One region of the Micromonospora sp. NPDC023869 genome, then DNA from elsewhere that is predicted to be linked to it. Evidence: riboswitches for the same ligand, from Rfam matches in the RefSeq annotation. Region 1 holds a riboswitch; each other region holds the start of a gene.
The links. A riboswitch is a leader RNA that binds a small molecule or an ion and turns the genes downstream of it on or off. The one in region 1 is predicted to bind cobalamin.
Positions count from the first base shown of each region.

Region 2: it holds a riboswitch for cobalamin, as region 1 does, so the genes downstream of both, ACZ31C_RS19075 (ribonucleoside-diphosphate reductase subunit alpha) here and metE (5-methyltetrahydropteroyltriglutamate--homocysteine S-methyltransferase) in region 1, are expected to answer to the same signal.
Region 3: it holds a riboswitch for cobalamin, as region 1 does, so the genes downstream of both, ACZ31C_RS19190 (peptidase) here and metE (5-methyltetrahydropteroyltriglutamate--homocysteine S-methyltransferase) in region 1, are expected to answer to the same signal.

Region 1 covers NZ_JBVHKD010000010.1:147,694-158,286, forward strand. The annotation lists gene ACZ31C_RS24950 (hypothetical protein) at 1-379, shown strand, start outside; gene ACZ31C_RS24955 (amphi-Trp domain-containing protein) at 492-812, opposite strand; gene ACZ31C_RS24960 (YoaK family protein) at 911-1,615, opposite strand; gene ACZ31C_RS24965 (hypothetical protein) at 1,735-2,832, opposite strand; gene ACZ31C_RS24970 (AI-2E family transporter) at 3,082-4,353, shown strand; gene metE (5-methyltetrahydropteroyltriglutamate--homocysteine S-methyltransferase) at 4,442-6,733, opposite strand; cobalamin riboswitch at 6,854-7,066, opposite strand; gene ACZ31C_RS24980 (FecCD family ABC transporter permease) at 7,232-8,320, shown strand; gene ACZ31C_RS24985 (ABC transporter substrate-binding protein) at 8,346-9,332, shown strand; gene ACZ31C_RS24990 (ABC transporter ATP-binding protein) at 9,329-10,114, shown strand; gene ACZ31C_RS24995 (class I SAM-dependent methyltransferase) at 10,111-10,593, shown strand, end outside.
Region 2 covers NZ_JBVHKD010000006.1:247,050-257,642, forward strand. The annotation lists gene ACZ31C_RS19055 (tripartite tricarboxylate transporter substrate binding protein) at 1-208, opposite strand, end outside; gene ACZ31C_RS19060 (GntR family transcriptional regulator) at 205-888, opposite strand; gene ACZ31C_RS19065 (hypothetical protein) at 1,103-1,240, opposite strand; gene ACZ31C_RS19070 (ribonucleotide-diphosphate reductase subunit beta) at 1,888-2,940, opposite strand; gene ACZ31C_RS19075 (ribonucleoside-diphosphate reductase subunit alpha) at 2,937-5,312, opposite strand; cobalamin riboswitch at 5,449-5,657, opposite strand; gene ACZ31C_RS19080 (amino acid adenylation domain-containing protein) at 5,778-10,593, shown strand, end outside.
Region 3 covers NZ_JBVHKD010000006.1:281,359-291,951, forward strand. The annotation lists gene ACZ31C_RS19165 (ABC transporter ATP-binding protein) at 1-1,265, opposite strand, end outside; gene ACZ31C_RS19170 (CbiQ family ECF transporter T component) at 1,262-2,506, opposite strand; gene ACZ31C_RS19175 (hypothetical protein) at 2,499-3,443, opposite strand; gene ACZ31C_RS19180 (prenyltransferase/squalene oxidase repeat-containing protein) at 3,440-4,888, opposite strand; gene ACZ31C_RS19185 (hypothetical protein) at 5,230-5,724, opposite strand; gene ACZ31C_RS19190 (peptidase) at 5,758-6,813, opposite strand; cobalamin riboswitch at 6,911-7,039, opposite strand; gene ACZ31C_RS19195 (DUF4240 domain-containing protein) at 7,143-7,682, shown strand; gene ACZ31C_RS19200 (hypothetical protein) at 8,061-9,368, shown strand; gene ACZ31C_RS19205 (Crp/Fnr family transcriptional regulator) at 9,464-10,231, opposite strand; gene ACZ31C_RS19210 (CDP-diacylglycerol diphosphatase) at 10,579-10,593, opposite strand, start outside.

The sequences.
Region 1 (10,593 bases):
CGGCGGCTACCGCGACACCTTCCGACACCCCGCGACACCCACACCCGTCCGGATCACCGTGCTCGTCTTCGGCGTACTGGCGCTGCTGTTCGCGCTGGCGACCGCCCACCGCGCGGTGGTCGACGGCGGTTCGCTCGGCGCCGCCGTCTTCTTCGCCGTGATGGCCGTGTCGTGCACGCTGGTCGCGGTCAGCCTGGCCGCCCGCCGCCAGTGGGCGCCCTATCCGGCGTACGCGCTGACCGGTCTGCTGGCCGCCGCCTCACTCGGCCTGTGGGGCGCGATCACCTGCGTCGGTGCGATCCTGCTGTTCTGGGTGCTGTGGGCGCTGAACACCCGGGTCTCGCGGGACTGGTTCGGTCGGCGCGGACGGCTGCGGTGAGCACGACGCACCGACCGGTGCCATCGGCGAGGGCGCGCCGCGTCACCGGACAGGCGGGTCGTCCCGCCCACGCCGGTCACGGCGGCCCTCCCCGAACGGGATCGGCGCGCCGCTAGTCGGTCGTCGAGGACTCCGTCTCCGGCTCCTCGTCCGCCTCGGTCGCCGCCGCCTTCTCGGCGTCGGTCTTCTCCGCGTCGGCCTTCGGCTTCTCCGCCTCGGCCGCCGGGTTCTTCCAGGAGAACTCGATCTCGATCGAGTACTCGTCCTTGCCCTCCTGCTCGATCTCCAGCTCGCAGTGCACCTGGTCGGCGACGGCGATGGTGCCGGCGGCGCCGTAGAAGACCTGCCCGCTCTCCACCTGGCTCGCCACCTGCCGCAGCCACGCGGCCAGGTCCGCCCGCGACACCGTCCGCTCGTCCTCGTAGATATCCATGCCGTCATGCTGGCATTGCGGTGTCGACCGATCACGCTCAGGGTTACCCGGTCGGCGGGGTCGCAGGTGGGGTCGCCGGACCGTGCGTCGGGCGGGGTTCAGGCGGCCGGACCGGCCGCCCGCGCGTCCGTCGCGGCGGCGATCTCCCGGCGGCGGACCGCCGCGATCATCGCCGTACCGGCCGCCATCACCACACCCGCCATCAGCAACGCCCAGGACCCGCCGACCCGCAGCGTCAGCAGCGCCGCGACCAGGGCGCCGAGGCCCATCGCGACGATCGCGGCGAGCCGCCGGGCCCATGCCGCGCCCACGCCACCGGCAGCCCGGCTGTCCGCCGAGAGGTTGACCATCGTCATCGTCACCACCACCGTGGAGAGGTCCCGGATGCCGATGTGGCGGACGGCCGCCGCCTGGGCACCGAGCACCAGCGCCAACAGCCCGGTGACGACCAGCAGCGCTATCCCGTCCGGCGAACCGGTGCCGAGCCAGAGCACGGCCAGCGCCAGCGTCGACGCGCTTCCGGCGACCAGGACGAGCAGACCGGAACGGGGCAGCTTCGCCGGGCCCGTCGCGCCCCGGGTCAGCCGGGCGGCGAGTACCGCGCCGAGCATGAAGGCCAGCAGCGCCACCAGGTTGTTGAGCACCGGCAGCCCGGAGACCCCGGCCAGGCCGAAGCCGATGAAGAGCACGTTGCCGGTCATGTTGCCGGTGAAGACCCGGTCCAGCGCGAGGAAACTGACGCCGTCGATCGCCCCGGTCGCCACGGTCAGCACCAGCAGCGGTACGTCGTAGGTCTTGGTCATGAGCCTCTTCCGCAGCTCGCCGGCACCGCCGTGTGGCGCGTCGAGAGCGGCCGTGAGCAGGGCGATCGTCCGGATCGGAGTCTACGCACCGCGCCCGGCCGCGTCCCGGCGCTGCCGCGTCACGGCCCGGCGGCGGCCTCCAGCAGGTCGTCGTAGTGCTGCAACCCGTGGTCCGGCGACACGTCCGCGATGGACCAGCTCTGGTAGCCGGTCTTCGTCCTGGGCAGCTCCACGGCGTTCGCCCCGTAGGTGAGGGCGAGTTCGAGCGTCTGGTTCCAGGTCGACGCCGGGCACGGGTCCTGGTTGGCGCAGACCAGGTCGGCGGTCGCCGTCTGGTAGCTGATCGGGCCGCCCTTGCCCGCGATGTACGCCCACATCGCGTAGTAGTTGTTCGGACGGTCCGGGTACATCGAGTTGTTGCCCAGCACGCACCGAGCGCCCAGCGAGGTGCGGCAGTAGTCGATCATCTGCCGGGTGTACGGCATGTCCACCGACCCGGTCCAGGTCACCTCGTTGATCCGCTGGTACGGGTTGAACGCCAGGTAGGAGCGGGTCTGCTCCCACACGTCGTGCGCGTCGATCTCGTCGCGGTGGCACTGGTCGTCGGCCGCCCCGGTGTAGCCGGCCGCCTCCAGGCCGGGCCGGTTCAGGCTGAGCTGCCCGGTCTGCCGGATGTACGGCTCGGCGAACTCGGTGGTGCAGCGGGCGATCACCACGTCCCGGATCCGGGGCTCGTCGTCGTAGCGGGCGGCCAGCCGGTCCTGGAGGTTCTGGTAGGCCGTCCCGTACTCGCTGGTCCAGAACGCACCGATCGTGCCGGTCAGGCTGCCGCTGGTGTACCACGGGATCGGGCTGGCACCGCCCAGCGTCTTCGCCCAGTCCGGCGCGTGGATGCCGCCGACCACCCGCAGCCGGGCGTGCATGCCGGCCGCGTTCGCGGCGGTCACCGCCTGGTCGATCGCCGTGGTGTCGAGCGCGCCGCCGTGGTCGGTGCCGGCCTGCTGCTGCGGTTGCAGGTCGCTCCAGTTGACCCGGATGACGAAACTGTCCACCACCGGGGCGTACGCGCCGGTGGCCGGCTCGGCCCGGTCGACCAGGCCGCTCAGCGGCGGCTTGAGGGTGACCGCCGTCGGGGTCGACGTCGAGCGCGCCTGGGCCGGTACGGCGACCGCCGTGGCCGCCATCACCGCGGTGACGAGTACCGCGAACCTTCTCACCCGGGAACCTCCTCGTGACAGGTGGAGCCCACATGTCCGGAGGGACCCGCCTCGGGCGGCACCGCCCGGACACCCGGACACGAAGCGCCAGGATAGGGCCCGAACCGCCGGCCGTCACCGGCCAAGATCGTCGGCGGAATCCGGTGCGGCGAGGTCCGGCCGCTGGTCACCGTGCCGCTGTGTGGCCCGACCCGATACGGTGTACCGACCGATCTTCACCTGGGGGTTTCGTTGAGCCGGTTCGAGCAGATGCGGCAACGACTGCGCCGGGCGTACGACGGGGGACGCGCGTCGGTGCGCGCGGCCCGGGACCGGGACCGCACCCGGCGGGCCGACCGCGCGGAGGAACTCGCTCGGCCCATCCCCGAACCCCGCTCCGGCAACGGCGACGGCGAGGACGCCCATCCCTCGACGATCAGCCGCGACGACGCCGGGGTGCCGCACTCGTTGCGGATCGCCGCCGCCTGGTCGTGGCGGATCATCGTCATCGGTATCGTCGGCTGGGCGATGCTGCGGTTCATGGGCACCATCCGCGTCGTGATCGTGCCGCTGCTGGTGGCGCTGCTGCTCTCCGCGCTGCTGGCACCCGCCGTCGGCTGGCTGCTGCGGGCCCGCTTCCCGCGGACGCTGGCCACCGCCGTGGTGCTGATCGGTGGACTGGCCGCCGTGGTCGGCACGCTGACGATGGTGGTCAACGAGTTCATCACCGGTCTGCCCGACCTCAGCCGCAACGCGGCCGACGGCATCGGGCAGATCCAGAACTGGCTGCGCGACGGGCCGCTGAACCTCTCCGACGGCACGTTGGACCAGTACATCCAGGCCGGACAGAACTGGATCAACGAGAACACCCAGGCGCTGACGACCGGCGCGCTCTCCACCGCCGGCACGGTGGTCGAGATATTCACCGGCGCGCTGCTGGTCCTCTTCGCCATGTTCTTCTTCCTCCGCGACGGGCAGCGCATCTGGCGGTTCATCGTCGGGATGTTCCCGGTCGCCGCCCGTTGGCGGCTCGACGACGCCGGCAGGGCCTCGTGGCAGACCCTGGTCGCCTACGTACGGGCCACCGTGCTGGTGGCGTTCATCGACGCGGTGGGCATCGGCATCGCGCTGGTGCTGTTCGACGTGCCGTTCGCCTTCGCCCTAGCCGCGCTGGTCTTCCTCGGCGCGTTCATCCCGATCGTCGGTGCCACGCTCTCCGGCGCGGTGGCGGTGCTGGTCGCGCTGGTGGACGGCGGCTGGGTCACCGCGCTGTGCATCCTCGGCGCGGTGATCGTGGTGCAGCAGGTCGAGGGGAACGTCCTCCAACCGTGGATCATGGGCAAGGCGGTGGCGCTGCACCCGCTGCCGGTGGTGCTGGCGGTCACCGCCGGTGTGGTGCTCGACGGCATCTTCGGCGCGCTCATCGCGGTACCGCTGATCGCCGTGCTCAACACCGCGGTCCGGCGGCTGGCCCGACGCCTCCCACCGGCCGAGCAACCGCCGGCCCCGGAAGCGGTCGTGGTCAAGGCCAGCGCACCCTGACCCTTCCGGTCCGGGAGGACTGTCTCGGGTGTGCGGTCCGTCGGCGGTGCCCGCCGGTGGGAGGCCCCCACCGGCGGACGCCACCGGGTCAGGAGTCGCTCGTCGGCCCGCCCTCGGCGGCCAGTTCGGCGCGGACCGAGGCGGCGGCCCGGACCAGCGCGGTCAGGGCGGGACGGACCTCGTGGTAGCCCCGGGTCTTGAGCCCGCAGTCCGGGTTGACCCAGAGCCGCTGCGGGTCGACGACCGCCGCCGCCCGGCGCAGCGCGGTCACCACCTCGGCCGCATCCGGCACCCGGGGCGAGTGGATGTCGTAGACACCCGGTCCGATCCCCCGGGTGTAGCCGACGGTGGCCAGGTCGTCGAGGATCTCCATCCGGGAACGGGACGCCTCGATGCTGGTCACGTCGGCGTCCAGGGCGTCGATGGCGGGCAGCACCTCACCGAACTCCGAGTAGCACAGGTGGGTGTGGATCGCCGTGGCGTCGGCGACGCCGCTGGTCGCCAGCCGGAAGGCGGCCACCGCCCAGTCCAGGTAGGCGGTGTGGTCCCGGCGGCGCGGTGGCAGCAGTTCCCGCAGCGCGGGCTCGTCGACCTGGATGATCCGGATGCCCGCCGTCTCCAGGTCCCGCGCCTCGTCGCGCAGGGCCAGCGCGACCTGTCGGGCGGTCTCCGCCAGCGGTTGGTCCACCCGCACGAACGACCAGGCCAGGATGGTCACCGGGCCGGTGAGCATGCCCTTGACCGGCCGGTCGGTGAGCGACTGGGCGTAGCGGGACCAGGTCACCGTGATCGGTACGCTCCGGGTCACGTCGCCGTACAGGATCGGCGGGCGTACGCACCGGGAGCCGTACGACTGGACCCAGCCGTGGGCGGTGGCGGCGAAGCCGTCGAGGTGTTCGGCGAAGTACTGCACCATGTCGTTGCGCTCCGGCTCGCCGTGCACCAGCACGTCCAGCCCGAGGCGTTCCTGTTCGGCCACCACCTCGGCGATCTCGGCCCGCATCCGCTCGGCGTAGCCGGCCGCGTCCAGGCGACCGGCCCGGTGCTCGGCCCGGGCCCGGCGCAGCGCGTCGGTCTGCGGGAACGACCCGATGGTGGTGGTCGCCAGCGCGGGCAGCCCGAGGCGTCGACGCTGGGCCTCGGCACGGTGCGGGTACGGGCCGCGTCGGGTGTGCTCGGGCCGCAGCGCCTCCAGGCGGGCGCGGGCCGCGTCGTCACGCCACTGCGCCGGCGGAGGCGGAGGCGCGGCGGGCAGCTCGCCCACCCCGTCGCGCAGCACCCGACCGAGCGCGACCACCTCGTCCACCTTCTGCCGGGCGAACGCCAACCGTTCGCGCAGCCGAGGGTCGAGGTCGGTCTCGGCGGCCAGGTCCACCGGCACGTGCAGCAGCGAGCAGGAGGTGGACACCGCGACGGTGTCGGCGAGCCCGGTGAGGGTGGCGCCGACGGCCGCGGCGGCCCGCAGGTCGGTCCGCCACACGTTGCGGCCGTCGACCAGCCCGGCGACCACGGTCCGGCCCGGCAGCGCGCCGTGGCCGGCGAGCCGGTCCAGGTCGCCGGGTCCGGCGACCAGGTCCAGACCGATCGCCTCGATCGGCGTGTCCAGCAGCGCGGGCAGCGCGTCGCCGAGTTCGCCGAAGTAGGCGGCGACGAACAGGCGGGGCCGGTGGGTCAGCGCGCCGAGGCGGGCGTAGACGGCACCGAGGTCGCGGATCTCTGCGTCGGACCGGTCGCCGACGTACGCCGGTTCGTCGAGCTGCACCCACGGCACCCCGGCGTCGGCGAGCGCGGACAGCAGGTCGGCGTAGACGTCGGCCAGGTCGTCCAGCCGGTCGAACGGGCGGAACCCGTCCGGCGCGTCGGCGGTGGGCTTGGACAGCAGCAGCAGGGTCGCCGGGCCGACCAGGACCGGACGCGTGGTGATGCCGAGCTCCCGGGCCCGCCCGTACTCGGCGAGCGGCTTGTCGGCCCGGGCGGCGAAGGCGGTGTCCGGGCCGATCTCAGGCACCAGGTAGTGGTAGTTGGTGTCGAACCACTTCGTCATCTCCAGCGGCGGCTCCTGCGCGGTGCCGCGTGCCATGGCGAAGTAGGTGTCCAGCTCACCGAGGCCCCGCCGGCGGAACCGGTCGGGTACGGCGTCGACCGTGACGGCCGCGTCGAGCACGTGGTCGTAGAGCGAGAACGTGTTGGACGGTACGGCGGACAGGCCGGCGTCGTGCAACGTGCGCCAGGTCTGTTCGCGTACCTGTGCGGCGGTGGCCCGCAGGGTCGGCTCGTCGACGCGGCCGGCCCAGTAGCCCTCGACCGCGGTCTTGAGTTCACGACGCGGGCCGATGCGCGGATAGCCGAGCACGGTGCTCGTGCCGAACGGAGTGGTCATGTCGCCAGGGTTCCCTTCCCTCGAGGTCCGGCGGTACGGCTCCGGGGAAGGCTGGGGAGGGCACGGCGCGACGACCGGCCTCGCCCTGGCCCTCCCGCGAGGCCGACGGCGGCGTGCGCGGCTGCGCACGCGGCACGGGCAGGTCTTCGGACTCGTGGGCGCGACCGGCTGGGCCGGTCTCCTACTGGCCGTCGCTTCCCGGACAGGTGTCCAGTGCGTGTGACGGCGGTCGTTCCCACTCACCGCTGCGGGGCAGTCCCGGATTCACACCGGGTTCCCTCTTACGACGCTCCGACCGGACGGCCGGGGCGAACCAGTACCGCTTCGGATCCTAGCGTCCGGATCGCGCCCGACGACCGTCGCGCCGGTGTGATGTCCGCGCCGCGACGCCGGGTCGAGCGGCGGGTGAACAACGACTCATCCGCCTTCCGCTGGCGTGATCTTGGTGTTAGTTTTTGCAAAGACTTGGCAAGAACAACGACTTTGCGTGGGAGTGCGGTGAGCGTCACCACCCTGCCGACGAGCCGGACGGACGTGCTCGGCGTGGCGGCGCAGCGCCGTCGGACCGGCCTCTGGCTGCTCGCGCTGACTATCGGCCTGCTCCTGACCGGGCTGGTCGCGGTCGGTGCCGGGGCGATCGGCATCCCCCCGCTCACGGTGGCCCGGATCATCGGGCACCAGCTCCTCGGGGTGCCCGGCGAGGTGACCTGGACCGGGCCGCAGCAGGCGATCGTCTGGCAGGTCCGGCTGCCCCGGGTCCTGCTCGGCATGCTGGTCGGCGCCGGGCTGGCGGTCTGCGGGGTGGCGTTGCAGGCCATGGTCCGCAACGTGCTCGCCGACCCGTACCTGCTCGGGATCAACTCCGGCGCCTCCAGCGGCGCGGCCGCCGCGATCCTGTTCGGCGCGGGCGCCGGCTTCGGCCAGTACGCGCTATCCACCAGCGCGTTCGTCGGCGCGCTCGGCGCGTCGCTGCTGGTCTTCCTGATCGCGCGCAGCGGCGGCCGGGTCACCTCCATCCGGCTGCTGCTGGCCGGCGTCGCCGTCGGGTACGCGCTGTACGCCACCACCAGCTTCCTGATCTTCGCCTCCGGTTCCGCCGAGGGCGCCCGGTCGGTGATGTTCTGGCTCCTCGGGTCGCTGGGCCTGGCCCGCTGGAACGCTCTGCTGCTGATCGCCGCGGTGGTGCTGATCGGCACCATCGGCTACCTGACCGTCGTCGGGCGGCGACTCGACGTCCTGGCCATCGGCGACGAGACCGCGCACACCCTGGGCGTCTCGCCGGACCGGTTCCGGCTCCGGCTGCTCGTGCTGGTCTCGCTCAGCGTCGGCATCCTGGTCTCCGCCGCCGGCAGCATCGGGTTCGTCGGCCTGGTCGTGCCACACCTGGCCCGACGCATCGTCGGCGCGCCGCACGTCCGCGTGGTGCCGGTGGCCGCGCTGCTCGGGGCGATCCTGCTGGTCTGGGCCGACGTGCTGGCCCGGGTGCTGCTGGCGCCGCAGGAGATTCCGATCGGCATCATCACCTCCCTGCTCGGCGCTCCCTTCCTGCTGGTCCTGATCCGCCGTCTGCACGCCTCCGGTGCCTGAAGAGCCCACCCGTCAAGGAGAAACGATGTTGAAGGCAACCCGCCTCGCCACCGCCGCCGCCTCCGCGTGCGTGCTGCTCGTCGCCGGGTGCGGCGGCACCGCCGACGGGCCGACCGAGGCCGGTCCCGGCTATCCGGTGACGGTGACCAACTGCGGCGTGGACGTCACCTTCGACGCCCCTCCGCAGCGGGTCGTGCTGCTCAAGAGCGCCGCCGTGCCCTACCTGCACGCGCTCGGCGTCCTGGACCGGGCCACCGCCCGCGCCGGGCAGTACCCGAAGGAGTACTACGACGCGGCCACCCAGGCCGAGCTGGATCGGATCCCGCTGCTGACCGACAAGACCGACACCAGCGGCCACCTCCAGATCTCCAAGGAGGTGGTGATCAGCCAGGAGCCCGACCTGGTCCTCGGCGAGGTCGACAACCTCTCCCGCGACACCCTGGAGGCGGTGGACATCCCGCTGCTGGAGGAGCCGGCGATGTGCCCGGACAGCACCGCCGTGCCGAGCTTCGACGACATCTACCGGCAGATGGAGACGTACGGTCGGGTGTTCGGCCGCCAGGCCGAGGCGACGACCGCGGTCACCGCGCTCAAGGACCGGATGACGAAGGTCCAGGCCGAGGCGGGCACCTCGTCCGGGCGTACCGCGGCGGTGCTCTACCCGACCGTCGGCGGCGGCACCACGTACGCGTACGGCACCGGGAGCATGGCCCACCCGCAGTTGGAGGCCGCCGGCTTCCGCAACGTCTTCGGCGACGTCAAGGATCGGGTCTTCGAGGTCACCGTCGAGGAACTGCTCGGCCGCAACCCGGACGTGCTGATCCTGCTCTACGGCGACGGCGACCCCCGGGCCGTCGAGCAGGGTCTCACCGGACTGCCGGGCGCGCAGCAGCTCAACGCGGTCCGCAACGGCCAGGTCATGACGCAGCTGTTCAACTTCACCGAGCCGCCGACGCCGCTGTCGATCGACGGCCTGGAGCGGATCGTGCAGCGGTTCCGGGAGCAGCCGTGATCGAGGCGACCGGCGTCACCTGGCGCTACGGCGCGAACCCGGTCATCGACGGGGTCAGCGTGACGGCCCGGCCGGGTCGGGTCCTCGGTCTGATCGGGCCCAACGGCAGCGGCAAGACCACGCTGCTGCGGTTGCTCTATGGTGCTCTGCGCAGTCGGACCGGTCAGGTCACGGTGGACGGCGACACGCTGTCCACCCTGCCCGCCCGGGAGGCCGCGCGGCGGCTGGCCGTGGTCGTGCAGGAGACCGGTGGGGAGACCGCCCTGACCGTGGCGGAGTTGGTGCTGCTCGGCCGGGGACCGCACCTGTCGACGTTCCAGCGGGCCGGTCGGGCCGACCACGAGATCGCCGCCGGCTGCCTGAGCCGGGTCGGTGCCACGCACCTGAGCGGGCGGGCGTTCGCCCAACTCTCCGGCGGGGAGCGGCAGCGGGTGCTGATCGCCCGCGCGCTCGCCCAGCAGGCCACCCACCTGCTGCTCGACGAGCCCACCAACCATCTCGACATCCGCTACCAGCACGAGATCCTGCACCTGGTCCGCACGCTGGACACCTGCTCGGTCGTCGTGCTGCACGATCTCAACCTGGCCGCCCGATACTGCGACGACCTGGTGCTGCTCGGCGCGGGCGGCGTCGCCGCCACCGGCACCGTCGACGAGGTCCTCGACCCCGCCGTCCTGGAACCCGTCTACGGCATCGGCATCCGACGCCTGGACCTCGACGGCGCCGTCCATCTGCTGTTCCACCCGATCCACCCGAGCATCGACGAGAGGACTGCGGCATGACCACGCAGGAACGCATCAACGCCTACTGGACCGGCCGCGCGCCCGCCTACGACGAGTACCAGCAGCGCCCCGACCGCTTCGCCGACGACCAACGGGCCTGGTCGCAGATCTGGTCGCAGGCCCTGCCGGCCGCGCCGCTGGACGTGCTCGACGTCGGCACCGGCACCGGTCAGGTGGCCATGGTCCTGGCCGGCCTCGGGCACCGCGTCACCGGCACCGACCTGTCCGAGGGCATGCTCGCCGAGGCCCGTCGGCACGCCGCCGCCGTCACCGACGGCCCGGTCATCCAGCTCGGCGACGCCGTCGCGCCGGACTTCCCGGCGGGCAGCTTCGACGCCGTCACCAGCCGGTACCTGATGTGGACCCTGCGCGAGCCGCAGACCGCAGTGGCCAACTGGATCCGTCTGCTGCGTCCCGGCGGCATCGTCGCGGTGGTGGACAGCACCTGGTTCCCGAACGGCCTCGACAACGCCTCGGAG
Region 2 (10,593 bases), on a different contig from region 1:
GCCCGAGGTCCGCTTCCAGCTCCTTGGCCAGCGTGCGGGCGGTGAGGTCGGAGCCGCCACCGGCGGCGGCGTGCACGACGAGGGTGAGGTCCTTCTCCGGGAAGTTCTCGCCGGAGGCGGTCTCGCTCCCGCCGCGGTTGGCGCAGCCGGTCACCACGAGAGTGCCGGCGACGGCCAACGCGGCGAGGCGCAGCATGCGTGATCTCATAGGTCGTTCTCTCTCTGGACGGGGGTCGGGGGGATCGCGGAACGCAGCCGCGAGCAGGTCGTCTGCAGGTGTCGGTGCAGCTCGGCCTTGACCTCGGCGACCTTGCCGGCAGTGATCAGCCCGGCCAGGTCATGGTGCTCCCGCGCCGAGGGCGCGAGGTCGGCCAGCCGCTTGCCGGAGGCGTGCAGCAGACCTTCGATGGTGGGGCGGAACTGGTCCCACAGGACGCTGAGCCGGGTCATCCCGGCGGTGGCGAAGAACGCGCTGTGGAACCGGATGTCCGCGGTCGTGAAGGCGACCGGGTCACGGTCGGTCACCGCCGCGTCCATGTCGACCAGCGCGGTACGCAACTGACGGGCGAGGACCTCGCGCCGGACGGTGATGGCCCGCTCCACCGCCAGCAGCTCGAACGACTCCCGCAGGGCCATCAGCTCCTCGATGTCGGCGTCGTTCAACGAACGGGTGACCGCGTTGCGGCCGGAGCCGGTGACCAGTCCCTCCGACCGCAGGATGCGGATCGCGTCGCGGACCGGCCCCCTGCTGACCTGGAAGGAGTCGGCCAGTTCCTCCTCGACGAGACGGGTGCCCGACGGCACGTCGCCCACGATGATGCGACGGCGCAGCTCGCCGGCCAGCTTCTCGCCGAGGGACTCCGCCCTGATCGGCCTGACGTCCAACACGTTGTCCTCCTGATAACTGTTAACAGTTAACACTCGACTCATCCCACGGTCAACGGAAGATGACGAACGAGTTTCTCGATGTTTCCTGCCGACATTTCGCCTGGTGGATGCCCCGGACGGGACGAAGGGACGCCGCCGCGACGACTGGCGGCGGCGGCAGCGGGCCGGAATGGGGCGCGCGCGAACCGGGAACACGACGGCCGCCACGGGCCGCTCAGCGGGCGGCGGGGCCGTGCCCGGCCACCGGTCCCCGCACTGCGGTCGCTGCCGGCACCGCAGGGGCCCGACCCGGCCGGCGGTCCCGCGACCGCACGTCGGTGGACCCGAGGTCACGCCGGATCAGCAGAGACATTGCGACAGGGTACGGGCGCGACCGGTTCCGGTCCGCCCACGGCGAGCGACCTTTCCCCGCAGTCGCACGAGTCGCTCGGCCAGCTCGCCAGCACGCGTGGAAGCTCGGCGCAGGCGTCGGCGTCGGCGTCGGCGTCGGCCGAGGGTCGGAGACGCAGGCGTCGGCCAGGGCCGGGGGCCGGGGCCAGGGGCCGGGGCGGCTGACTGCCATGTCGGGTACGGGCACTGTCGAGCTGACGGCAGCGACGGATCGCGGTGAGCGCCTACCTGCTCTGCGCCGGCCAGGAGTGGCCGAGCCGAGCCGAGCCGAGCCGATCCGCCCCGCCGCTCGCCGGGCCTGACCGCAACTCACCGTTCGAGCACGGTCGGCCCGCGTTGATGGCCTCCACGGTCGGAGTGTCCGGGTTCGTCTCCCCGGACGGGCGCGCAAGGGCGATCGGCAGCGACCGAGACCGCCCGACCCGCCACATCGCCGAGTCGTCGGCCCGCTGGCCGCTCTCGCAGTCGAGAGGGCCGATAGCGCATACGGTTCAGCTCGACAGGGGCCGCCGACACCACCAAGGACCAGGCATCGGCCGGAACACGAGTCGGAACGTCGCCGTCCCGGGCGGCGCCACGCCACCCGGGACAGCGGTCCGTCTCAGCCGGTCAGAAGTCGTCGTCGAAGCTGACCGAGCCGGTCACCCCGACCTGGTAGGCGGAGACCCGACGCTCGAAGAAGTTGGACAGCTCCTGGACGTCCTGCAACTCCATGAACGCGAACGGGTTGCCACTGCCGTACATGGGTGCGATGCCGAGCACAGCCAGGCGCCGGTCGGCCACGTGCTGGAGGTACTCCCGCATGTCGGCCGGCGACATCCCGGAGACACCCTGCTCCAGCAGGTCGACGGCGAACTGCACCTCGCACTCGACCGCCTCGGCGAGCATGTCCTTGACCTGCTGCTCCATCTCGGCGTCGAAGAGGTCCGGCTCCTCGGCGCGGACGGTGTCGACCACGTCGAAGGCGAAGGCCATGTGCATGGACTCGTCGCGGAACACCCAGTTGGTGCCCGAGGCGAGTCCGTGCAGCAGCCCCCGGGAGCGCAGGAAGTAGACGTAGGCGAAGGCGCCGTAGAAGAACAGGCCCTCGATGCAGGCGGCGAAGCAGATCAGGTTCAGCAGGAAGGCCCGCCGGTCCTCGCGGGTCCGCAGCTCGCGCAGCGCGAAGATGGAGTCGATCCACTTGAAGCAGAACTCGGCCTTGCGGGCGATCGACGGGATGTTCTCCACCGCCGCGAACGCCTCGAACCGTTCCTTCTCGTCCGGGACGTAGGTGTCCAGCAGGTTCAGATAGAACTGGACGTGCACCGCCTCCTCGAACAACTGCCGGGAGAGGTACAACCGCCCCTCCGGCGAGTTGACGTGCTGATAGAGGTTGAGCACGAGGTTGTTGGCGACGATGGTGTCGCCGGTGGCGAAGAACGCCACCAGCCGGGACACCAGGTGCTGCTCGGCCGGGGAGAGCTTGGCCAGGTCGGCGAGGTCGGAGTGCAGGTCGACCTCCTCCACCGTCCAGGTGTTCTTGATGGCGTCCTTGAAGCGGTCGAAGAACTGCGGGTAGCGCATCGGGCGCAGGGTCAGGTCCATGCCGGGATCGAGCAGCAGGTGCCGCTCCCCCATGCCGGTGCCGGTGCTGGTGCTGGTCTCGGAGACGGTGGTCACTGGCATGCCTCGCAGCTCTCGGGGTTCTCCAGGGAGCAGGCCAACGCCTCGTCGTCGCTGACCGCCACGACCGGCGTGACGCTCGGGGTGACGGCGACGGTGGCCTGCTGGATCCGGGTCGCCGGACGCGACCGCAGGTAGTAGGTGGTCTTCAGCCCGGACTTCCAGGCGTACAGGTACATCGAGGAGAGCTTGCCGATGGTCGGCGCGCTCAGGAACAGGTTCAGCGACTGCGACTGGTCGATGAAGGGGGCGCGGGCCGCCGCCAGGTCGATCAGCGCCCGTTGCGGCAGCTCCCACGCGGTCCGGAACAACTCGCGTACGTCTGCGGGCAGCTCGACGACGCCCTGCACGGAACCCTCGGCGCGCTTGATCTGCTCCCGGATCGCGGCCGTCCACAGTCCCCGCGCCTTCAGCTCGCGGACCAGGTAGGTGTTGATCTGGAGGAACTCGCCGGACATCGTCTCGCGCTTGAACAGGTTGGACACCTGCGGCTCGATGCACTCGTAGCAGCCGGCGATCGAGGCGATGGTGGCGGTCGGCGCGATCGCCACCAGCAACGAGTTCCGCAGGCCGTGCCGGCCGATCGTCTCGCGCAGCGCGGCCCACCGGTCGGGCTGGCCGACCTCGGCGCCCCACAGGTCCGGGTGCAGCTCACCCCGGGCGGCGCGGGTCTGCGCGTACGCGGGATGCGGGCCGAACCGCTCGGCGAGCCCGGCCGAGGTCTCCAACGCGGTCAGGAAGATCTCCTCCTGCACGCGGGTCGACAGCTCCCGGGCGGCCGGGGAGTCGAACGGCAGGCGCAGCGTGAAGAACGCGTCCTGCAACCCCATCAGCCCGAGCCCGACGGGGCGCCAGCGCGGGTTCGACGCCGCCGCCTGCTCGGCCGGGTAGTAGTTGATGTCGATCACTCGGTCCAGGAACACCACGGCGGTCCGCACCGTGGCGCGCAGCCGCTCCCAGTCGACCCCGTCCGCGGTGACGTGCGCGCCCAGGTTGACCGAGCCGAGGTTGCAGACCGCCGTCTCGGCGTCGTCGTTGACCTCCAGGATCTCGGTGCAGAGGTTCGACAGGTGGATGGTGTTGCCCCGGGCGCCGGTCTGGTTGGACAGCCGGTTCGAGGCGTCCTTGAACGTCATCCACCCGTTGCCAGTCTGCGCGAGCGTCCGCATCATCCGGCCGTACAGGTCGCGGGCCTTGACGGTCTTGACCGCCTTCTTCTCCGCCGCGCGGTACGCCTCGTCGAACGCCTCACCGAACAGGTCGGGCAGCTCGGGGGCGTCCGACGGGTCGACCAGCGACCAGTCCCCGTCCGCCTCGACGCGCCGCATGAACTCGTCCGGGATCCAGTTGGCGAGGTTCAGGTTGTGCGTACGCCGGGACTCCTCGCCGGTGTTGTCCCGCAGTTCGAGGAACTCCTCCACGTCCGGGTGCCACGGTTCGAGGTAGACGCAGGCCGCGCCCTTGCGACGGCCGCCCTGGTTGACGGCGGCCACCCCGGCGTCCAGCGTCTTGAGAAACGGCACGATGCCGTTCGACCTGCCGTTGGTGCCCCGGATCAGCGCGCCCCGACCGCGCACCCGGGACCAGGAGATGCCGATGCCACCGGAGAACTTGGACAGCTTCGCGACCTGGTGGTAACGCTCGTAGATGGAGTCGAGTTCGTCGCGCGGCGAGTCGACCAGGAAGCACGAGGACATCTGGGTGTGCCGGGTGCCGGAGTTGAACAGCGTCGGCGAGCTGGGCAGGTAGGCCAGGCTGGACATCAGCCGGTAGAAGCCGATCGCCTCGCCGGGCGTCTGCGACAGGCCGCAGGCGACCCGCAACAGCCAGTACTGCGGCGTCTCCACCACCAGTCGGGTCTGCGGGTGCCGCAGCAGGTACCGGTCGGCGACCGTGCGCAGCCCGAAGTACTCGAAACGCAGGTCCCCGGCCGGGTCGACGGCGTCGTCCAGCTTGCGCGCGTTGCGGGCCACGAACGCGGCGGTGTCGTCGCCGATCAGGCCCAAGCCGTGTGCGTACCGGATGGACTGGCTGAAGCTGGCCACCTGCTGCCCGCGGACCTCCTTGTCCACGTACGCGGCCAGCAGTCGGGCCGCCAGCTTCGAGTACTGCGGCTCCTCACCGATCAGTTCGGCTGCGGTCTGGATGGAGAGCTTGTCCATCTCGGCCGTGGTCGCGCCGTCGTACAGCCCGCTGATGGTCTTCGTCGCCACCCGCAGCGGGTCGATCTCGTCCAGGTCGGCGACCCACCGCTCCACCGCCTTGACGATCTTGTTGACGTCCACCGGCTCGGTGTCGCCGTTCCGTTTGCGGACCTGCATGACGTGCCGGCGTTGCTCCGGCCCCGCCTGCTCCTGGGTCACCGTCATGTTCCCCCTCCTCACGCCTGTCCCCGAGATCGTCGGGTCCGCGCGGGAGGACGCCGCCGGTCACCGACGGCACTGCTGCCGTGACTGACCAGCTCCTGGCGTCGGCCGTCCCACGCGGCCTTCGACCGCCGCACACGTCGCGTGCGGCGCGCTGGCAGGTCTTCGGACTCGTGGGCCTGGTGCTCGCGCCTACTGGCCGTCGCTTCCCAGACCTGGCGGGTCCAGTGCGTGATGACGGCGGTCGTTCCCACTCACCGCTGCGGGGCAGTCCCGGATTCCCACCGGGTTCCCTCTTGCCTCGACCGCCGTTTCAGTGGCGGTCGAACCAGCTACGGGGCACACCATATATGGGTACGGTGCGGAGATGGCAACACCAGATGCTGTGCCGGGCGTGTCGCGTGCCAGATGACGGGCATCCCGGCGACCGACGGCCGGGTACTCGATCATGCCCACTAGCATCGTCGCGTGCAGACTGCGGCCGGGCCCGGCGACCGACGGACACTGCTTGACGTCCTCGTCCAGGCCGCGGATCGCGCACCCGAGCAGATCATCGTGCACGTGCGCGACGACGGCACCGAACGCACCGTCACCGTCCGAGAGTTGCGGGACGAGTCGCTGCGGGTGGCGGGCGGCTACCGGGCCGCCGGAGTGGTCCCGGGCACCCCGGTGATCCTGGTCGCCGACGCCGGGGACGACTTCCAGCCGCTGTTCTGGGGGGCGCTCGCCGCCGGGCTGGTCCCGGTGCCGCTGCCACCCGAGCCGACCCGGGTACGGGCCGTCCGCGAGCTGCTCACCGACGCGGTGACCGTGCTGGACGACGCCACCGAGGCTGTCGCCGACGGGCTGGCCGGCCCGGTGCTGCGGCTGGCCGACCTGCGGACCGGCACCCCACCGGAGGAGCTGTTCGCGGCCGACCCGACCGACGTGGCGTTCCTCCAGTTCTCCTCCGGCAGCACCGGCGCGCCGCGCGGGGTGGAGCTGACCCACGCCAACGTGCTGGCCAATGTGGAGCAGTCCCGGCTGGCCAGCGGCGCCGGACCGGACGACGTGCTGGTCACCTGGATGCCGTACTTCCACGACATGGGGTTGATCGGCACCCACCTGACCCCGCTGGCCATCGGGTGCACGCAGGTCCGCGTACCTCCGATGGCGTTCGCCAAGCGCCCGGCGCTGTGGTTCACCGCCGCGCACCGGCATCGCGCGACCCTGCTCTCGGCGGCGAACTTCGCGCTGGCACTGGCGGTCCGGCGGGTTCCGGCGGATCTCCTCGCCACGCTCGACCTGAGCCGGGTCCGGTGCGTGGTGGTGGGCGCGGAGCCCATCTCCCCCACGGTGTGGCGGGCCTTCCTGGCGCACGTCCGCCCGGCCGGGCTCGCCCCGGCCGCCCTGCGACCGGTGTACGGCCTGGCGGAGGCGACGCTCGCGGTGACCTTCCCGCCGCCCGGGGAGGTCGCCGCGCCGCTGGTGCTGGACCGCGCCGCGCTGAGCCGGGGTCGGGCGGTGAGCACCGCGCCGGGTACGCACGCGGTGGAGCTGATGGACCTGGGGCACCCGGTGCCCGGCTGCGAGGTGCGCGTCGTCGACGAGCGGCACCGGCCGCTGCCCGAGGACCGGGTGGGCCTGATCGAGGTACGCGGCCCGAACGTGGCGCGCGGCTACCACCGGGACCCGCAGGCCAGCCGGGAGACCTTCGTGGACGGTTGGCTGCACACCGGTGACCTGGGTTTCCAGCGCTCCGGCCGGCTCTGCGTGACCGGCCGCGCGAAGGACGTGATCTTCGTCAACGGTCGGACGTTCCACGCCCCCGACCTGGAGGCGGTGGCCTCCGCGACCGTCGGGTTGCCGGCCACGGTGACGGCGGTGGTCGGCTGCACCGACCCGGACACCGGCGGCGAGCGGATCGTGGTGTTCGTGGCCTGGGCGCGACCGCCGGCCGGGGCTACCGTGGTGCTCGACGCCACGCGGGCCCGGGTCGCCGAGGCGGCCGGGCACGACGACGTACGGGTGCTGCCGCTGCCGCCCGGCGCGTTCGCCCGGACCACCAGCGGCAAGTTGCGGCGGCGACGGATGCGCGAACGCTACCTGGCCGGCGACTTCGCCGACCGGGAACGCCGCTGGCACCCGGCGGGACCGAGTGCGGCGCACCGGGTGGCCGAGCCAATGCCCTCGGGGCCGCTGTCCCGGCGACGGGTCGAGCAGGTCGTCCGGGCGGTCTGGGCCCGGGTGCTGGACCGGCCCGCCGACACCATCGCGGCGGACGACCGCTTCCTGGCCATCGGCGGGTCGTCGCTCACGGCGATGGAGGTGCTGGCCGGGCTGGAGGACGCCCTCGGCACCACGTTCGATCCGGCGGACCTGCGGGACTGTCCCACCGTCGCCGCGCTGACCGACCGCATCCTGGCCGGGCCGCCCACGACCCGACCGGCACCGCCCGACGGGCTCGCTACGGCGTCGCAGGACGCCCGCTCCGGTGCGACACCGCTCGCGGTCATCGGGATGGCCTGCCGCTTCCCGGGTGCCGACGACCCCGACGAGTTCTGGCGCGGACTCGTGGACGGCGTCGACGCGGTGCGGCCGGTCCCGGAGCACCGGTGGACGCCGCAGGACGGCCGGTCCCGCTGGGGGTCCTTCCTGGACGATCCGATGCAGCTCGACGCGGACTTCTTCGGGCTCTCCGACGAGGAGGCCCGGCTCACCGACCCGCACGCCCGACTGTTCCTGGAGATCGGGTACGAGGCGCTCGAACGCGCCGGGTACGCCGGGCCGCGTCGGCAGGGCCGTCGCGTCGGGGTCTTCGCCGCCGTCGGCGAGAGCGCCTTCCCGGAGCTGCTGGCCGCCGCCGGTCCGGTCACCGCACCGGCGGCGCTGGTCGGCAACCTGCGCAACCTCGTGGCGGCCCGGCTGTCGCAGGCACTGGACCTGGCCGGTCCGGCGATCGTGGTGGACACGGCCTGTTCCTCGGCGCTGGTCGCGCTGCACCTGGCCGCGCGCAGCCTGGCCACCGGCGAGTGCGACATCGCGGTGGTCGGCGGGGTGAACCTCAATCTCACCGAGACCGCCTACCGGCTGCTGGACGCCGCCGAGGCGCTGTCGCCGACCGGGCGGTGTCGCGCCTTCGACGCCGACGCCGACGGCTTCGTGCCCGGCGAGGGCGGCGCGGCGCTCGTCCTGTGCCGCCCGGACGACGCGTACGCCGCCGGGGACCGGGTGCTCGCCCTGGTCGCCGGCACCGCCGTGGGTAACGACGGCCGGTCGCTCAGTCTGCTCGCCCCGAATCCGCAGCGGCAGTGGGAGGTCATCGCCCGCGCGTACGCGGACGCCGGGCTCGACCCGGCCGCCGTCTCGTACGTCGAGGCGCACGGCACCGGCACCGGCCTCGGTGACCCGGTGGAGGCACGGTCGCTGGCCGCCGCGTATCCGCGCCGCCCCGACGGCACGCCCCGCTGGTTGGGGTCGGTCAAGACCAACCTGGGACACCTGCTCAACTCCGCCGGCATGCCGGCGCTGCTGAAGGTGGTGCTGGCCCTGCGGCACCGGCAGTTGCCGCCGTCGCTGCACCACGTCCGACCGTCCACCCGGTACGACCTGGACGCCGCCGGCTTCACGGTGGTCACCGAGGCACGCCCGTGGACCGCACCCGGACCGTTGGTCGCCGGCGTGAACGCGTTCGGCTTCGGCGGCACCAACGCGCATGCCGTCCTGCGCGAGGCGCCGCCCCAGGAGCCCGTACCGCCGCCGGACGGCACCGGCGTGCACCTGGTGACGCTCACCGCGCGATCGGCGTCCGCGCTGCGGCGCAGTGCCCACGACCTCGCCGCGCACCTGCGCGCCCGGGGCGACCTGGACGTGGCCGACGTGGTCGCCAGCGCGGGGACGGCCCGCGACGACGCGCCGTACCGGCTGGCGCTCGTCGCCGACGGCACCGGGCTGGCCGACCGGTTGGCGGCGGCCGCGACCGCGTACCGGGACGAGCCGGTCCACCGCCGCCCCCGGATCGTCTTCGTCTTCCCGGGCGACGGTTCCCCGCCGGCCCTGGCTGCGGTCCGCGACCTGCACGACCGGCTCCCGGTCTTCCGGGCCCTGCTGACCGGGGCCTGCGCCGCCGCCGGGCCGGTGGCGGGACGGCCGTTGCTGTCCTGGTGCCTGAACGACGGGCCGGACCGGTCGGACCGGCGGATCACCGCCCCGGTGCGCGTGGTGGTGGCCCTGGCCCTGGCCGGACAGCTCGCCGCCTGGGGGGTACGGCCCGACGCGCTGCTCGGACACGGGGTCGGTGAGCTGGCGGCAGCCGCCGCCGGGGGCGCGCTGGGCGTCGCCGAGGCGGTCCGGCGGTCCGGCGCGCTCGCCGATCCGGCCGCCGCCGAGGACGGCCACGCCGACCGGGACGACGACGGGTACGCCCTCGCGGCACTGCGGGGCGTGCCGGTGTTCAGCCCGGCGGCCGGGCGGTGGGATCCGCCGGACCCGCTGCGGTGGGCCACCGGGGCGGCGAGCGGAGCGCAGTGGCACGCGGCGTGGCGACGGCTCCACGACGACGGGTACGACACTGTGGTCGAGCTGGGCGTCGCCGACGGCACCGCCGACCTGACGGCGGCCGGGATCGGCGCAGTGGAGGCGACGCACCACAGCGGCGGCCAGGGCGACGAAGAACCCACCCGGCGCCTGGTCCGGATGATCGCGGTGCAGTGCGGGCCGACCGGTGCGGTGCCCAGCGGTGCTGCGTCGTTGCTGGCCACCGCCGGGCGGCTCTGGGCTCGGGGTGGTCCGCTCGACCGGCCCGCCCTGTACGGCGGGCGGCAGCGGGTGCCGGTGCCGACCTACCCGTTCGCGCGTCGCTCCTTTCCGCCACCGGGGGCGGCGCACGCCGTACCCCTGCACGTCGTGGCCTGGCGGGAGGTGCCGGCGGCGGTCGGCGTACCGGCCCGGCGGGTGTGGCTGCGCGGACCGGGGATGGGGGGTCCGTTCGCCGACGACCTGGCCGCCGCGTTCACCGCCGACGGGATCGCCGTCCGCACCGGCCCGGCGGTCGGTGCGGACGGCGACATCACCGTGCTGCTGGCCGGGGCGGCGGTAGACACGCCGGACGTGGCCGCGCTCGACGCCGCCGTCACCGCGCAGGTACGCGCCGTCCGCGCCCTGATCGACGAGGGGGTCGACCGGCCGGGCCGGCTGGTGGTGGTCACCGAGGACGTGCACGTCACCGGCGCAGCCGAGGAGCGGGGGCGGCCGGCGCAGGCGGTGTTGGCCGGACTGGCCGCCGCGCTCGCCGACGAGCGTCCCG
Region 3 (10,593 bases), on a different contig from region 1:
TCCGACAGGTCCCGTGGGTGCCGGTCGTCCGGCAGCCCCGGGGTGAGGTGGTCCAGCAACTCCCGGCAGGTCCCCTCGGGCACCTCGGACTCCCGGTCGGCCTGGGCGCACTCGGCGGCCACCGTCTCCAGATAGAGCAGGTCGCCCGGGGTCTGCGGGACCAGACCGACCTGGCGGCGGGCCCGCGCGGCGGACAGCGCCTTCGGATCGGTGTCACCGTCCGGGCCGGGCACGGTCACCGTGCCGCCCTGGCGTGGGCCGCTGCCCTGCACCGCCCAGAGCAGGCTCGACTTCCCGGAGCCGTTGCGGCCCATCAGCGCGACGACCTGGCCCGGATGCAGGTCGAGGTCGACGCCGCGCACCGCCACCGTGCCCGGGTACCGCACCACGACGCCCCGCGCGGTCAGCGCCGGTACGCCCTCCGGGGCCGGTGCCGCCGGTGGTGGCACCGCGTCGGCGAGCCGCTGTCGGAGGTCGCCCGCACGACGCCGGGCGTCGCGGACGGAGAGCGGCAGGGGTGTCCAGCCGGCGACGCGGCCCAACTCGATCAACGGTGGTGCCAGGTCGATGTCGGCGAGCACGGCGTCCGGTGGCCCGTCGAGGACGGTGCCGTCACCGGGCAGATAGAGCAGCCGGTCGGCGTACTGCACGACGCGTTCGAGCCGGTGCTCGGCCACCACCACGGTGACGCCGAGGTCGTGGACCAGGCGGGTGACGGCGGCCAGGACGTCCTCGGCGGCGGTCGGGTCCAGCGCCGAGGTCGGTTCGTCGAGCACCAGCACCTGCGGGTGACTGGTGAGGACCGCGCCGATGGCGACCCGCTGCTGCTGCCCGCCGGAGAGTGTCCGCAGCGGCCGGTCCCGGAGCTCGGCGATGCCGAGCAGGTCGAGGGTCTCCTCGACGCGCTTGCGCATGACCGGCGCGGGCAACGCGAGTTGTTCCATGCCGTAGGCGAGTTCCTCCTCGACGGTGTCGGTGACGAAGCCGGCGAGCGGGTCCTGACCGACCACGCCGACGACGTCGGCGAGGTCACGCGGCGGATGTGCCCGGGTGTCCCGGCCGTGCACGGTCACCGTGCCGTACAGGGTGCCGCCGGTGAAGTGCGGCACCAGGCCGTTGATCGCCCGCAGCAGCGTCGACTTGCCCGCCCCGGTGCGCCCGGCGACCAGGCACAGCTCGCCCTCCGGGATGTGCAGACAGACGTCGCGCAGCATCGGCTCGCGGCTCTCCGCGTACCGGACGGTGACCCGGTCGAAGTCAATCATCGGTGCGCCTCCGGCTGGGCGGTGTCGCGAGGCGACGGGTGGTCGGTACGGCCGCTCGCCGCCGGTGGCACGGGCAGCGGTCGCGGGGCGGGGTTCGCCGTCGGCGCCGGTGGGGCCAGCCAGGCCGGTGCCACCGCCACCAGCACCGCGAGCACCACCAGCGGCGTCAACTCCGGCCAGGTGAGCGGACTGACCGGCGGGTAGAGCCGGTCCGGGTCCACCGTGCCGGCCATCGTCATCACCGCAGCGGTGGCCAGGCCGCATCCGGCGACGGCCAGCTCGGCCAGCCGCCACCGGTCGGGGCGGTAGCGACTGCGCCGCACCTGACGCCCGGCCAGCAGCATCCCGGCCACCGCCGTGGCCAGGCCGGCGAGGAGCATCGGCAGACCGAGGTAGCCCGGCACGGTCGCGTCGAGCAGGCCGTACGTGCCGACGCAGACACCGACCAGCCCGGCGAGCACCAGGGCACCGGTGAGAGCACGCCGACCGGCAGGTACGGCGGCGGTGCGTCCGTAGCCGCGCGAATCCATCGCCGCCGCCAGGGCGAGGGACCGGTCCAGGGCGTCGGCCAGCACCGGCAGGGCGATGCCCCGCAGCGCGCGCAGGCCACGCCCGGGAGCGCCGCGCAGTCGACGGGCACGGCGGACCCGCAGCACGCTCTCGACCAGTTGCGGTGCGACCGACAGGGCGACCACCACCGCCGTGCTGACCGCGTACAGGGCGCCGGGCACGGCCTTGAGCAGCCGTTTCGGGTTGGCCAGCGCGTTGGCGGCACCGAGACAGATCAGCATCGTGGCCAACCGCAGCCCGTCGTAGAAGCCGCCGAGGAGCTGTTCGGCGGCGACCGGCCCGAACAGCCGGATACCCGCCGCCCAGGCCGGCAGAGGAATCTCCGGCAGGTGGAGCAGGACGTGGTCGCCCTGACCACCGCCGAAGACGAGCCGGAACAGCACCCGCATCGCCACGATCACCGCACCGAGCACGAGGTACATCCGGAACGCCAGCGCCCAGGGGGCGTCGCCGCGACGGCGGACCACCACCAGCGCGGCCGCAGCGACGATCATCGCCAGCGGCAGCGGATTCGTGGTGTGGCTGGCCGCCGTCGCCAACCCGAGCGCCCAGCACCACCACGCGCCCGGGTGCAGGCTGCGCGGCAACCGGCCGGTCCCGGCGGACCGGGCCCTGGACGGCACCGACACCCGGGTGGGTGGGCCGCTGTCGACGACGGCCCGGTCAGTCATCCGGTTCGGCGGTCCGCCGACGACGGGCCGCGAGGACACCTCCGCCGACCAACGCGACCAGCAGGAACACGCCGGCCAGGGTGCCCAGCGGCAGGCCGTCGCCGTCCCGGGCCCCGGTGACCTCGACCGGCGGGAGCGATCCCGTCGGGTCGGTCGGTGGCGCGGGCGCGGCACCCAGCGGCGGGACGACGCTCCCCGTCGGCGGCACGTCCGGTGGCGGGCCGGACGCATCGCCGGTCGGCGCGACCGGGGCCGGGGCGGCGGGCGTACCGGCCGCACCGGTCGGGACGCCGACGCCCGGCGCCACGGGTGCGCCTGCGGCCGGCGGCGGGACCACGGGCGGCGGGGCGCCCGGCGGTGGCGGGGCGGGTGCGGGTGGTGGCGGGGCCGGTGCCGAGGTGCGGGGCGGCGGCGGTGCCGCAGGTGTGGTGCGCGGGGGTGGTGCCGGCCGGTTCGGTGCCACCGCAGGCCGGGGTGCGTCGTCGGCGCTGCGGTTGAAGGAGAACGACCAGCCTTCGAAGCTGCCCGCCGGTGGCTTGCGGTTGAGGACCCCCCGGTCGCTGTACGTCCACGAACCGCCGTCCGGCGCGTGCCAGTACGACCAGTAGGCGCTGGCCGGCGGGGTGTCGACGCACTTCTCCGTGGCGGTCGAGGGTTTGCCCTCGATGCGGCAGATGAAGCCCTCGCCCCACCGCAGGGTGCCGGCGATCTGGAACCCGGCGTTCTTCAACGCGGCCAGACCGGTGGCCTGGTCGCCCGGGGCGCAGCGGACCACCACCCCTCCGCCGAGTTCCTTGAAGTCGACCACCACGGTCACCCCGTTGGCGTCCGGGCAGTGGCCGGCGCGACCGGCGGCCTGTGCCGGAGCCGCGCCGAGGGCCGTGCTCGCGGCGGTCACCGCGAGCACCAGTGCCGCGCGGATCGTCCGGCCGCTCATGTGGCCCGCCGACGGCCCAGCACCAGCAGCACCGCTCCCCCGCCGACGAGCAGCAGCGCGGTGAGCACGTACCCGCCGATGGCCACGCCGGTGGTGGGCAGGCGTCCCGGTCCGCCCGCGACCGGGCTGGTGCTCACGGTCGGTGTGGCGACCGGTGTGGACGGCGTGTCACTCGGGGACAGACTCGGCGTCGCGCTGGCGGTGGGCGGATCGGTCGGCGTCGGTGGCGTGCTCGGCGTCGGTGACGCGGTCGGCGTGGGCGAGCCGGTGGGCGTGGGCGACGCGCTGGCCGACGGGGTGGGACCGCCGGTGGGCGGCGGATCGAGACCGATCCGGCCGAGCGGCACCTGGGCCAGGCCGAGCAGCGCCTGGGCGGTGGCGCGACGCCACTGGTCCCGGAGGTTGTCGGTGATGCCCGCGCCGACCGCCTCGGTCAGCGCGTCGGTGTTGTAGGCGATGGCACCGGCCTCGGTCGCGGCGGCACCGCCGTTGCCCGTGTTGATCTGGAGTGCCGCCAACGCCTCGGCGGCCCGCTTCGCCTCGCTGTCCCGACCCGCTGCGGCCAGGGCCTGCCCGGCGAGGCCGGTGCTGTTGGAGTTGGCGCCGCTGGTCGGCCCCGAGCCGCCGAACGACCCGTCGGCGCGTTGTTGTGCCGCCAGCCACTGGGCACCGCGCTGGGCGGCGTCGTCCGCGCCGTCGGCCCCACTGGCCAGCAGCGCCTGGACGGCCATCGCGGTGGAGTCGACGTCGAGCGTGGCGTTGCTCTGCGCGTCGCAGCTCGCCGACGGTGCGCCGTCCGCGTCGGGATAGAGCCGGAAGCCGCCGGCCGCGCACTGCTGGCGGACCAGGAAGTCGGCCGTCTCCTGCGGTGCGCCGCCGCTGCGGGCCAGCCCGAGGAGGGCGAAGCTCTGGTCGAAGGTGTTGGACGGGTCCTGCCCGGACGCCTCGGTGGTGCGGCTGGTGATCCGGCCGTGCTGGTGGCCGGTGTCCGCGCCGGAGATCAGCGAGAGGGTCTCCGCGCGCAGGTCCCAGCCGCCGAAGTCGGTCGGGTCGCCACCGGCGGCGGAGGCGGCGTAGAGCAGCTTGGCGGTGGCCCCGCCGTCGGTGAAGCCCTCGATGCCCCAGTCGTCGTAGCTGTTGTAGGAGCGCACGTTCGCGGCGATCTGTGCGGTCGCCGCCTGCCGGGTCGACGCGTCGACGCCGGTGGCCGCGAGGGCGAGCACGCCGTCGATGGTGAGGCCCCAGTCGGCACCGCCGAACGGGCCGGGCAGGATGCCGTCGGCGTACTCGCCGGCGAGCCAGCGCGCGGCGTCGCCGGCGGCGGCGGTGTGGGTCGCGGTCGGTGCGGCCACCCCGCCCAGCGGTGTGGCGACGACGACGGCGAGCGCGGTGGCGGTCGCGGCGCCGAGTCCGGCGCCGACGCGCCGGAGCGAGCAGGAGAGCATGAGGGGTGCCTTTCGCAGAGCGGTCGGTGAAAGCTCCGGAAGGCACCGGCGGCATCCCGTACACGTGGTCGCGACGAGATGCCGAAAGTCGGCTACCCGGACCCCACCCTGTAGACCTCGACAGTGGAAGCCGCTCGTCCTGTTCGGGGCATTCCGGCTCGCGAGACAGAGCTCGCTCACGGTTGCGGGTCAGCGCCGGCTTCGACCGGCTTCCCCCCGAACGGGACGCATTCAGTTGTGGCCCGGCACGCCGGGTGTCGACACCGTACCGCCCGGTCGCCCTACGGCGCCAGACGGCGTCGACACCCGGCGGGCGCGTGGCCCGTCAGGCAACCCGCAGGTCAGGGGGCGGTGATGCTGGGTGCCGTGCCGGTGCCGAAGGACCATCCCTCGACCGTGCCCGGCGCCGGGTTGTAGCTGGTCGCGCCCAGCGTGCTGTAGGTCCAGGCGGCGCCGCTGCCGGAGGCGTGCCAGTAGGACCAGTACGCGCTGGCCGGCGGGGTGTTCACGCAGGGCTCGGTGGCGGCGGTCGGCTGGCCGTTGATCCGGCAGATGAACGCCAGACCCCATCGTTGGGTACCGGTCACCGCGAAACCCGCGCCCTGGAGGGCGGCCAGGCCGGTGGCCGGGTCGCCGAGCGCACACGCCACCTGGACGCCACCGCCGAGCGGGCCGTAGTCGACCACGACGGTGACCCCGGTCGTGCCGGTGCAGGCGGCGGCGTGGGCGGCGCGCGGTGACGGTTCGACGGCGATCAGGCCGAGCGCGACGACGGCCGCTGCCAACAGGCCGGCGAACCACCGGCGGACGGGACTCTGGACATGGGACATGGGCACTCCTTCGTCTGAGGAACGGGGATCGGTGCGTGGTCAGGGGCAGGGCAGGGTGGGTGCGCCGGTGGCGGCACCGGCAGAGGAGAGCCGCGCGTAGCCGGTGCCGGTGACACCGAGGACGGCCTGGGTGGTGGCGCGGGTGGCGGTGCCCGGGTCGAAGACGCCGCCGTCGAAGTCCACGGCACCCCGGTCGGCCGTCGGCGCGGCGCAGCCGACCTGCAACCCGGTCAGGAAGATCCGGGCCCGCAGCCAGGCCAGCGGTCGGCCACCGTCGCGCAGCGCCTGCGCCGCCAGTCCGGTGCTGTTGGCGTTGGCGATCCCGTCGGCGTTGGCGAACCCGCCGTCGACCCGCTGCACCGACACCAGCCAGCGCAGTGCCGCGGCGGCGTCGGAGTGCCGTCCGGCGGCCCGCAACGCCTGCGCCGTGAGGGCGGTGGCGTCCACGTCGGAGTCGCAGACCGGCTGCGCCGGCAGCACCGGGTAGCCGCCGTCCGGGCACCGGGTGCCGACCAGCCATGCGGCGGCCGACGGGGGCACGCCCGCCACGGTCCGGCGCAACGCGAGGATGGCGAAGGACTGGCTGAACGCGTTGCTGTAGTCACCCCACGCCGACCGGTCGGTGAAGCGGCCGTCGGGCGCCTGCAACCCGCGCAGCCGGGTGACGAGGTCCACTCCGCCGACGTCGGTCGGGTCGCCGCCGCGTACCGCGACGGCGAGGGCGAGCTTGGCGGTCGCGCCCGCGTACGCCTCGGTGGTGCCGTCGCCGACGTAGCCGTCGCGGACGTCCGGCCGGGTGACCCAGGCCAGCGCCGACGCGCCGAAGTCGTCGGCGACACCGGCGGCGGCGAAGGCGAAGACCGCGTCGAGGGTCAACCCCTGGTCCGGGTATGCGACGCCGTCGAAGACGGTCTCGAATCGTTCCCCGTCGACCAGTTGGCGGGCCAGCCAGCCGGCGGCCGCGTCCGAACGGACGCCACCCACCTGGGCGGGGGCGGCGATCGCCGGACCGGTGAGAGTCAGGGTCAGGGTGAGGGCGGCGAGCACGCCGCAGAGCAGGGTGAGCAGGCGGTGCCGGCTCAGGCGGACGACCATCGGGCGCGCCTTTCCGGCCCGGCGGTCGTCAGAAACCCGGCCTACCCGTCAGGACGTGGCTGGCCGGCCTCCGACCCGTGGGCCACGACGGGTGAGGAGCAGGGGCGCGGGTACGGCAGGTATTCGGGCTCGCCACCGGGGTTACCCCCGGCGGCCCACCGTTGCGGGCCAGCGCCGGACTTCGACCGGACTTCCCCCACACGTGACCGCGGCTGTGGAATTGTCGGGCCAGTCTGATCGGCCCTCGCCGTCGCTGTCAATGTGCGACGGCTCGCACGCCGTGCGTCACGTCAGCTCCCGATGTCGGTGCTCGGGGCTATCGTCCGGCCATGACGAACAGTGATCTTAAGGTTCCCCCGACGCTGCCGACGGCCGAGGAGGAGGACCGCTTCTGGGCGCTGGTGGAGCAGGCGTGGGCCGCGCTGGGGCCGGAGCCGGCGGCCCTGCGTCGCGCCCTGATCGACCGCGACCCCGCGCACGACGACGGATACGCCATCGACCGGTGGCTCGGCCCCTTCCTCGATGAGCTACGCCGACTCTCCGCCGACCTGCCCCGCACCGAGCTGGTCGCCCTCGACCGGGTCGTGGAGCGCAAGCTGTACGACATCGACCGCGCCGACATCCACGAGATCACCGACGGTTCCGACGACGGCTTCCTGTACGCGCGTGGGTACATCGTGGCGCTGGGTCGGGAGTTCTATGAGGCGGTCCGGGCGAATCCGGTGACGGCGGTGCTCGACGCCAGCTGCGAGAGCTTCTGCTACCTCTTCTCCCACCTGCATCACGAGCGGTTCGGTGACTGGCCGGAGACCGGCTCGGGGATCAGCCGGGAGTCGTACAGCAATTCGGCCGGCTGGGCCGACGCGTAGCGCCCGGGTCGGCACGACCAGGACGCCACCGGGCCGACGTCGCTTGTGAGGTATGTTCGGTTCAACGCGCTCAATGCCACACACACGCTATCGGCGTATGCACATAAGTGAGCAGACGATCAACCCCCGCGACCGGCACCGTAGTGCTTCCCGAGTCGCGAGGGAGGTGATTTTCATGAAGAAGCTCACGGTTCGCCGGCTGGAGTCGGTGAAGACCAGCGCTGTCGCCGCTGCGTGTGTCGTCTCCTGACGGTGACACGCCACCTGAAGGCCGGCACCCGGACGGCAACTCCGGGTGCCGGCCTTCATCGATCCGCATGAGATGAGCGAAAAGGACGACTGACCATGGCCGGCTACCCACCAGACACACGTGTCCGAGTGCGCCCGTTCGACCACCGCACGGAGGGCGACACCGTCATCATCGGCGATGTCGAGCGGCAGGTGTTCCTGTCGATCCCCGCCGAAGGGCTGGATCTGCTCCACTCGCTGGCCGCCGGCAACTCGGTGGGCGAGGCGGTCCGCCAGTACGAGCAGAAGTACTCCGAGACGCCCGACATCACCGACTTCCTGGACGCGCTGGGCGACGAGGGCTTCGTCGAGGTCGACGGGGAGGCCGCCGCACCCGGCTCCGCCCCGGCCCCCGCCCCGGCCGCGACGTCCCGCCCCCGGCGCAGCTGGAGCCTGAACTGGCTCAGCCCGACGGTGGCCCGTCGCATGGTCAGCCTCCCCGTGCTGCTGCTCTGCGTCCTGATCATCGCGGGCGGCGTGTATCTCGCCGCCGACGATCCCGACCTGCTGCCCACGCCCGGTGAGACGCTGCTGTTCCCCATCCACTTCGCGGCGCTGACCTGGGCGACGTTCATCCTCACCCTGGTCGGGGTCGCGATCCACGAGGCCGCGCACATGGTCGCGGCGCGGGCGGCGGGCGTACCGTCGCGGCTCGTCATCGGCAACCAGATGTACATCCTGGTGGTCCAGACCGACATGAGCACGATCTGGATGGCGCCGAAGCGGCAACGCTTCGTCGCGTTCATCGCCGGGACCCTGGTGGACGGCGTGCTCGCCTCGTCCTTCGTCTTCGCCCTGTGGGCGGGCCGGCAGGGCTACCTGCAACTGCCGGAGTGGGGCGCGCTGCTGCTCACGGCACTGCTGTTCACGTACCTGGTCCGGATCATCTGGCAGACGTTCCTGTTCCTGCGGACCGACGGCTACTACATCGTCGCCACCGCGCTCGGTTGCCGGAACCTGATGTCCGACACCGAGGACTACCTGCGCAACCTGGTCGCGCGGATGGTGCGGCGCACGCCCCGGGTGGACCAGTCCGGCCTGCCCCGGCGGGAGATGCGCGTGGTGCGCTGGTACGCCCTGGCGTGGATCGGCGGGCGGTTCATGGCCCTGCTCACCCTGGTCTTCGTCGGGATCCCGCTGCTGTGGGGCTTCATCTACCAGTTCCTGCTCTTCGTCTCCGGCCAGGACTCCATGATGGGGTCGTGGGACTTCGTCACCATCGCGGTGATCAGCTTCCTGCTCGACGGCGGCGGACTGCTGCTCTGGGGACGCAGCCTCTATCAGAGTGCGCGGGAGCGACGTCGCCGGCACGACGTCCGGTCGGCCCGGGAGCAGGCCCGCGCGGCCACCCCGAGCACCGCGAGCCCGACGGTCGTGGAGCCGAGCGGCCGGCAGTGACCCTTCGCTTCCTCCGACTCCCACTCGCGGCCGACCGTGGTCGCGGGTGGGAGTCGGCGGCGTACGGGTGCCGGTCGGTGGATGGCGGGTGGCGCTCAGGCGACGGCGTCGGGGCGACCCAGCCGGCCCGGCCCCAGGCCCATCCGTTCCATCAGGTAGTCGACGATCAGGCGCGGGTCGGCGTGGATGGACCCGCACGCTGTTTTCCGGATCATCCCGCGATCGGTGAAGCGTTGCAGGAACAGTCCGACCCGGGAGCGGGTCGTGCCGATCATCGCGGCGTAGTCCTCGTGGCGCAGCTTGAGACCGATCCGGATGGTGCGTCCGGAGGCGGTCCCGAACCCCTGTGCCAGGTCGAGCAGGCGCATCGCCAGGCGCGCCTCGCAGTCGGATGTGGTGTGTTGCAGCAACAGCGAGCGGTGCCGGCGTGCTTTCAACATCTGGCTGCGCAACCACACGTCGCAGATGTTCGCCTCGTCGAGCAGGTCCCGCATGGCGACGTTTTCGAGCACGATCAGATTCGTGTCGACCACGGCGGCGGGAATGTACTGGTTCGGCATTCCGGGAAGCGAATCCTCGCCGAAGTACTCGTTCTTCGACAACATGTCGATAATGGTCCGGCGGCCGGTCGGAGAATAGTGTTCCAGGAATATCGCGCCACTGTCGATGAAATAGACACGACCGTCCGCGCCGTCCGTCTGCAACAGCTCGCCGGCCGCGAGTGCGACCCGCCGGGCCGCCACGGGATGTGCATAGAGAGCGGATCGCACACCCTTCATCAGGCGGAGCGTCAGCTCGGAGCCGCGCGGCACGAGCATGTCGTCCAGGACGCTCGTGGCGGTCCGCGTGCTGGCCAGGGTCATCTCCGTTCACCGTCCCGATGTCTCGTCAGCGCGGTGGGTGCCCAGGGATCGCGCCGGATCATCAATGATCTTGGCGTCCGTTCCTGATACGCTAGCGAGTCGCCCGGCCACCCGTCAGTCGCGCGTTTTACCGGCACCGACGGACCGAACGGTTCCTCAGGTATGGCCACCCGGCCAGGATGGGTCCCATTCGACACGGGAGTCAACCCGTGAAATGACCGCTCGCACCGCGTATTGCCCACCGCGTGAGGGCGTCCCGCACGACGTGGCAGGCCACCCCGACTGGTGTAGCATGTCGGGTCCAGGCACCGCACCGAAAACGACACACGCGTACCCGGCGAGCCGGGTCAGGCGTACGCGAG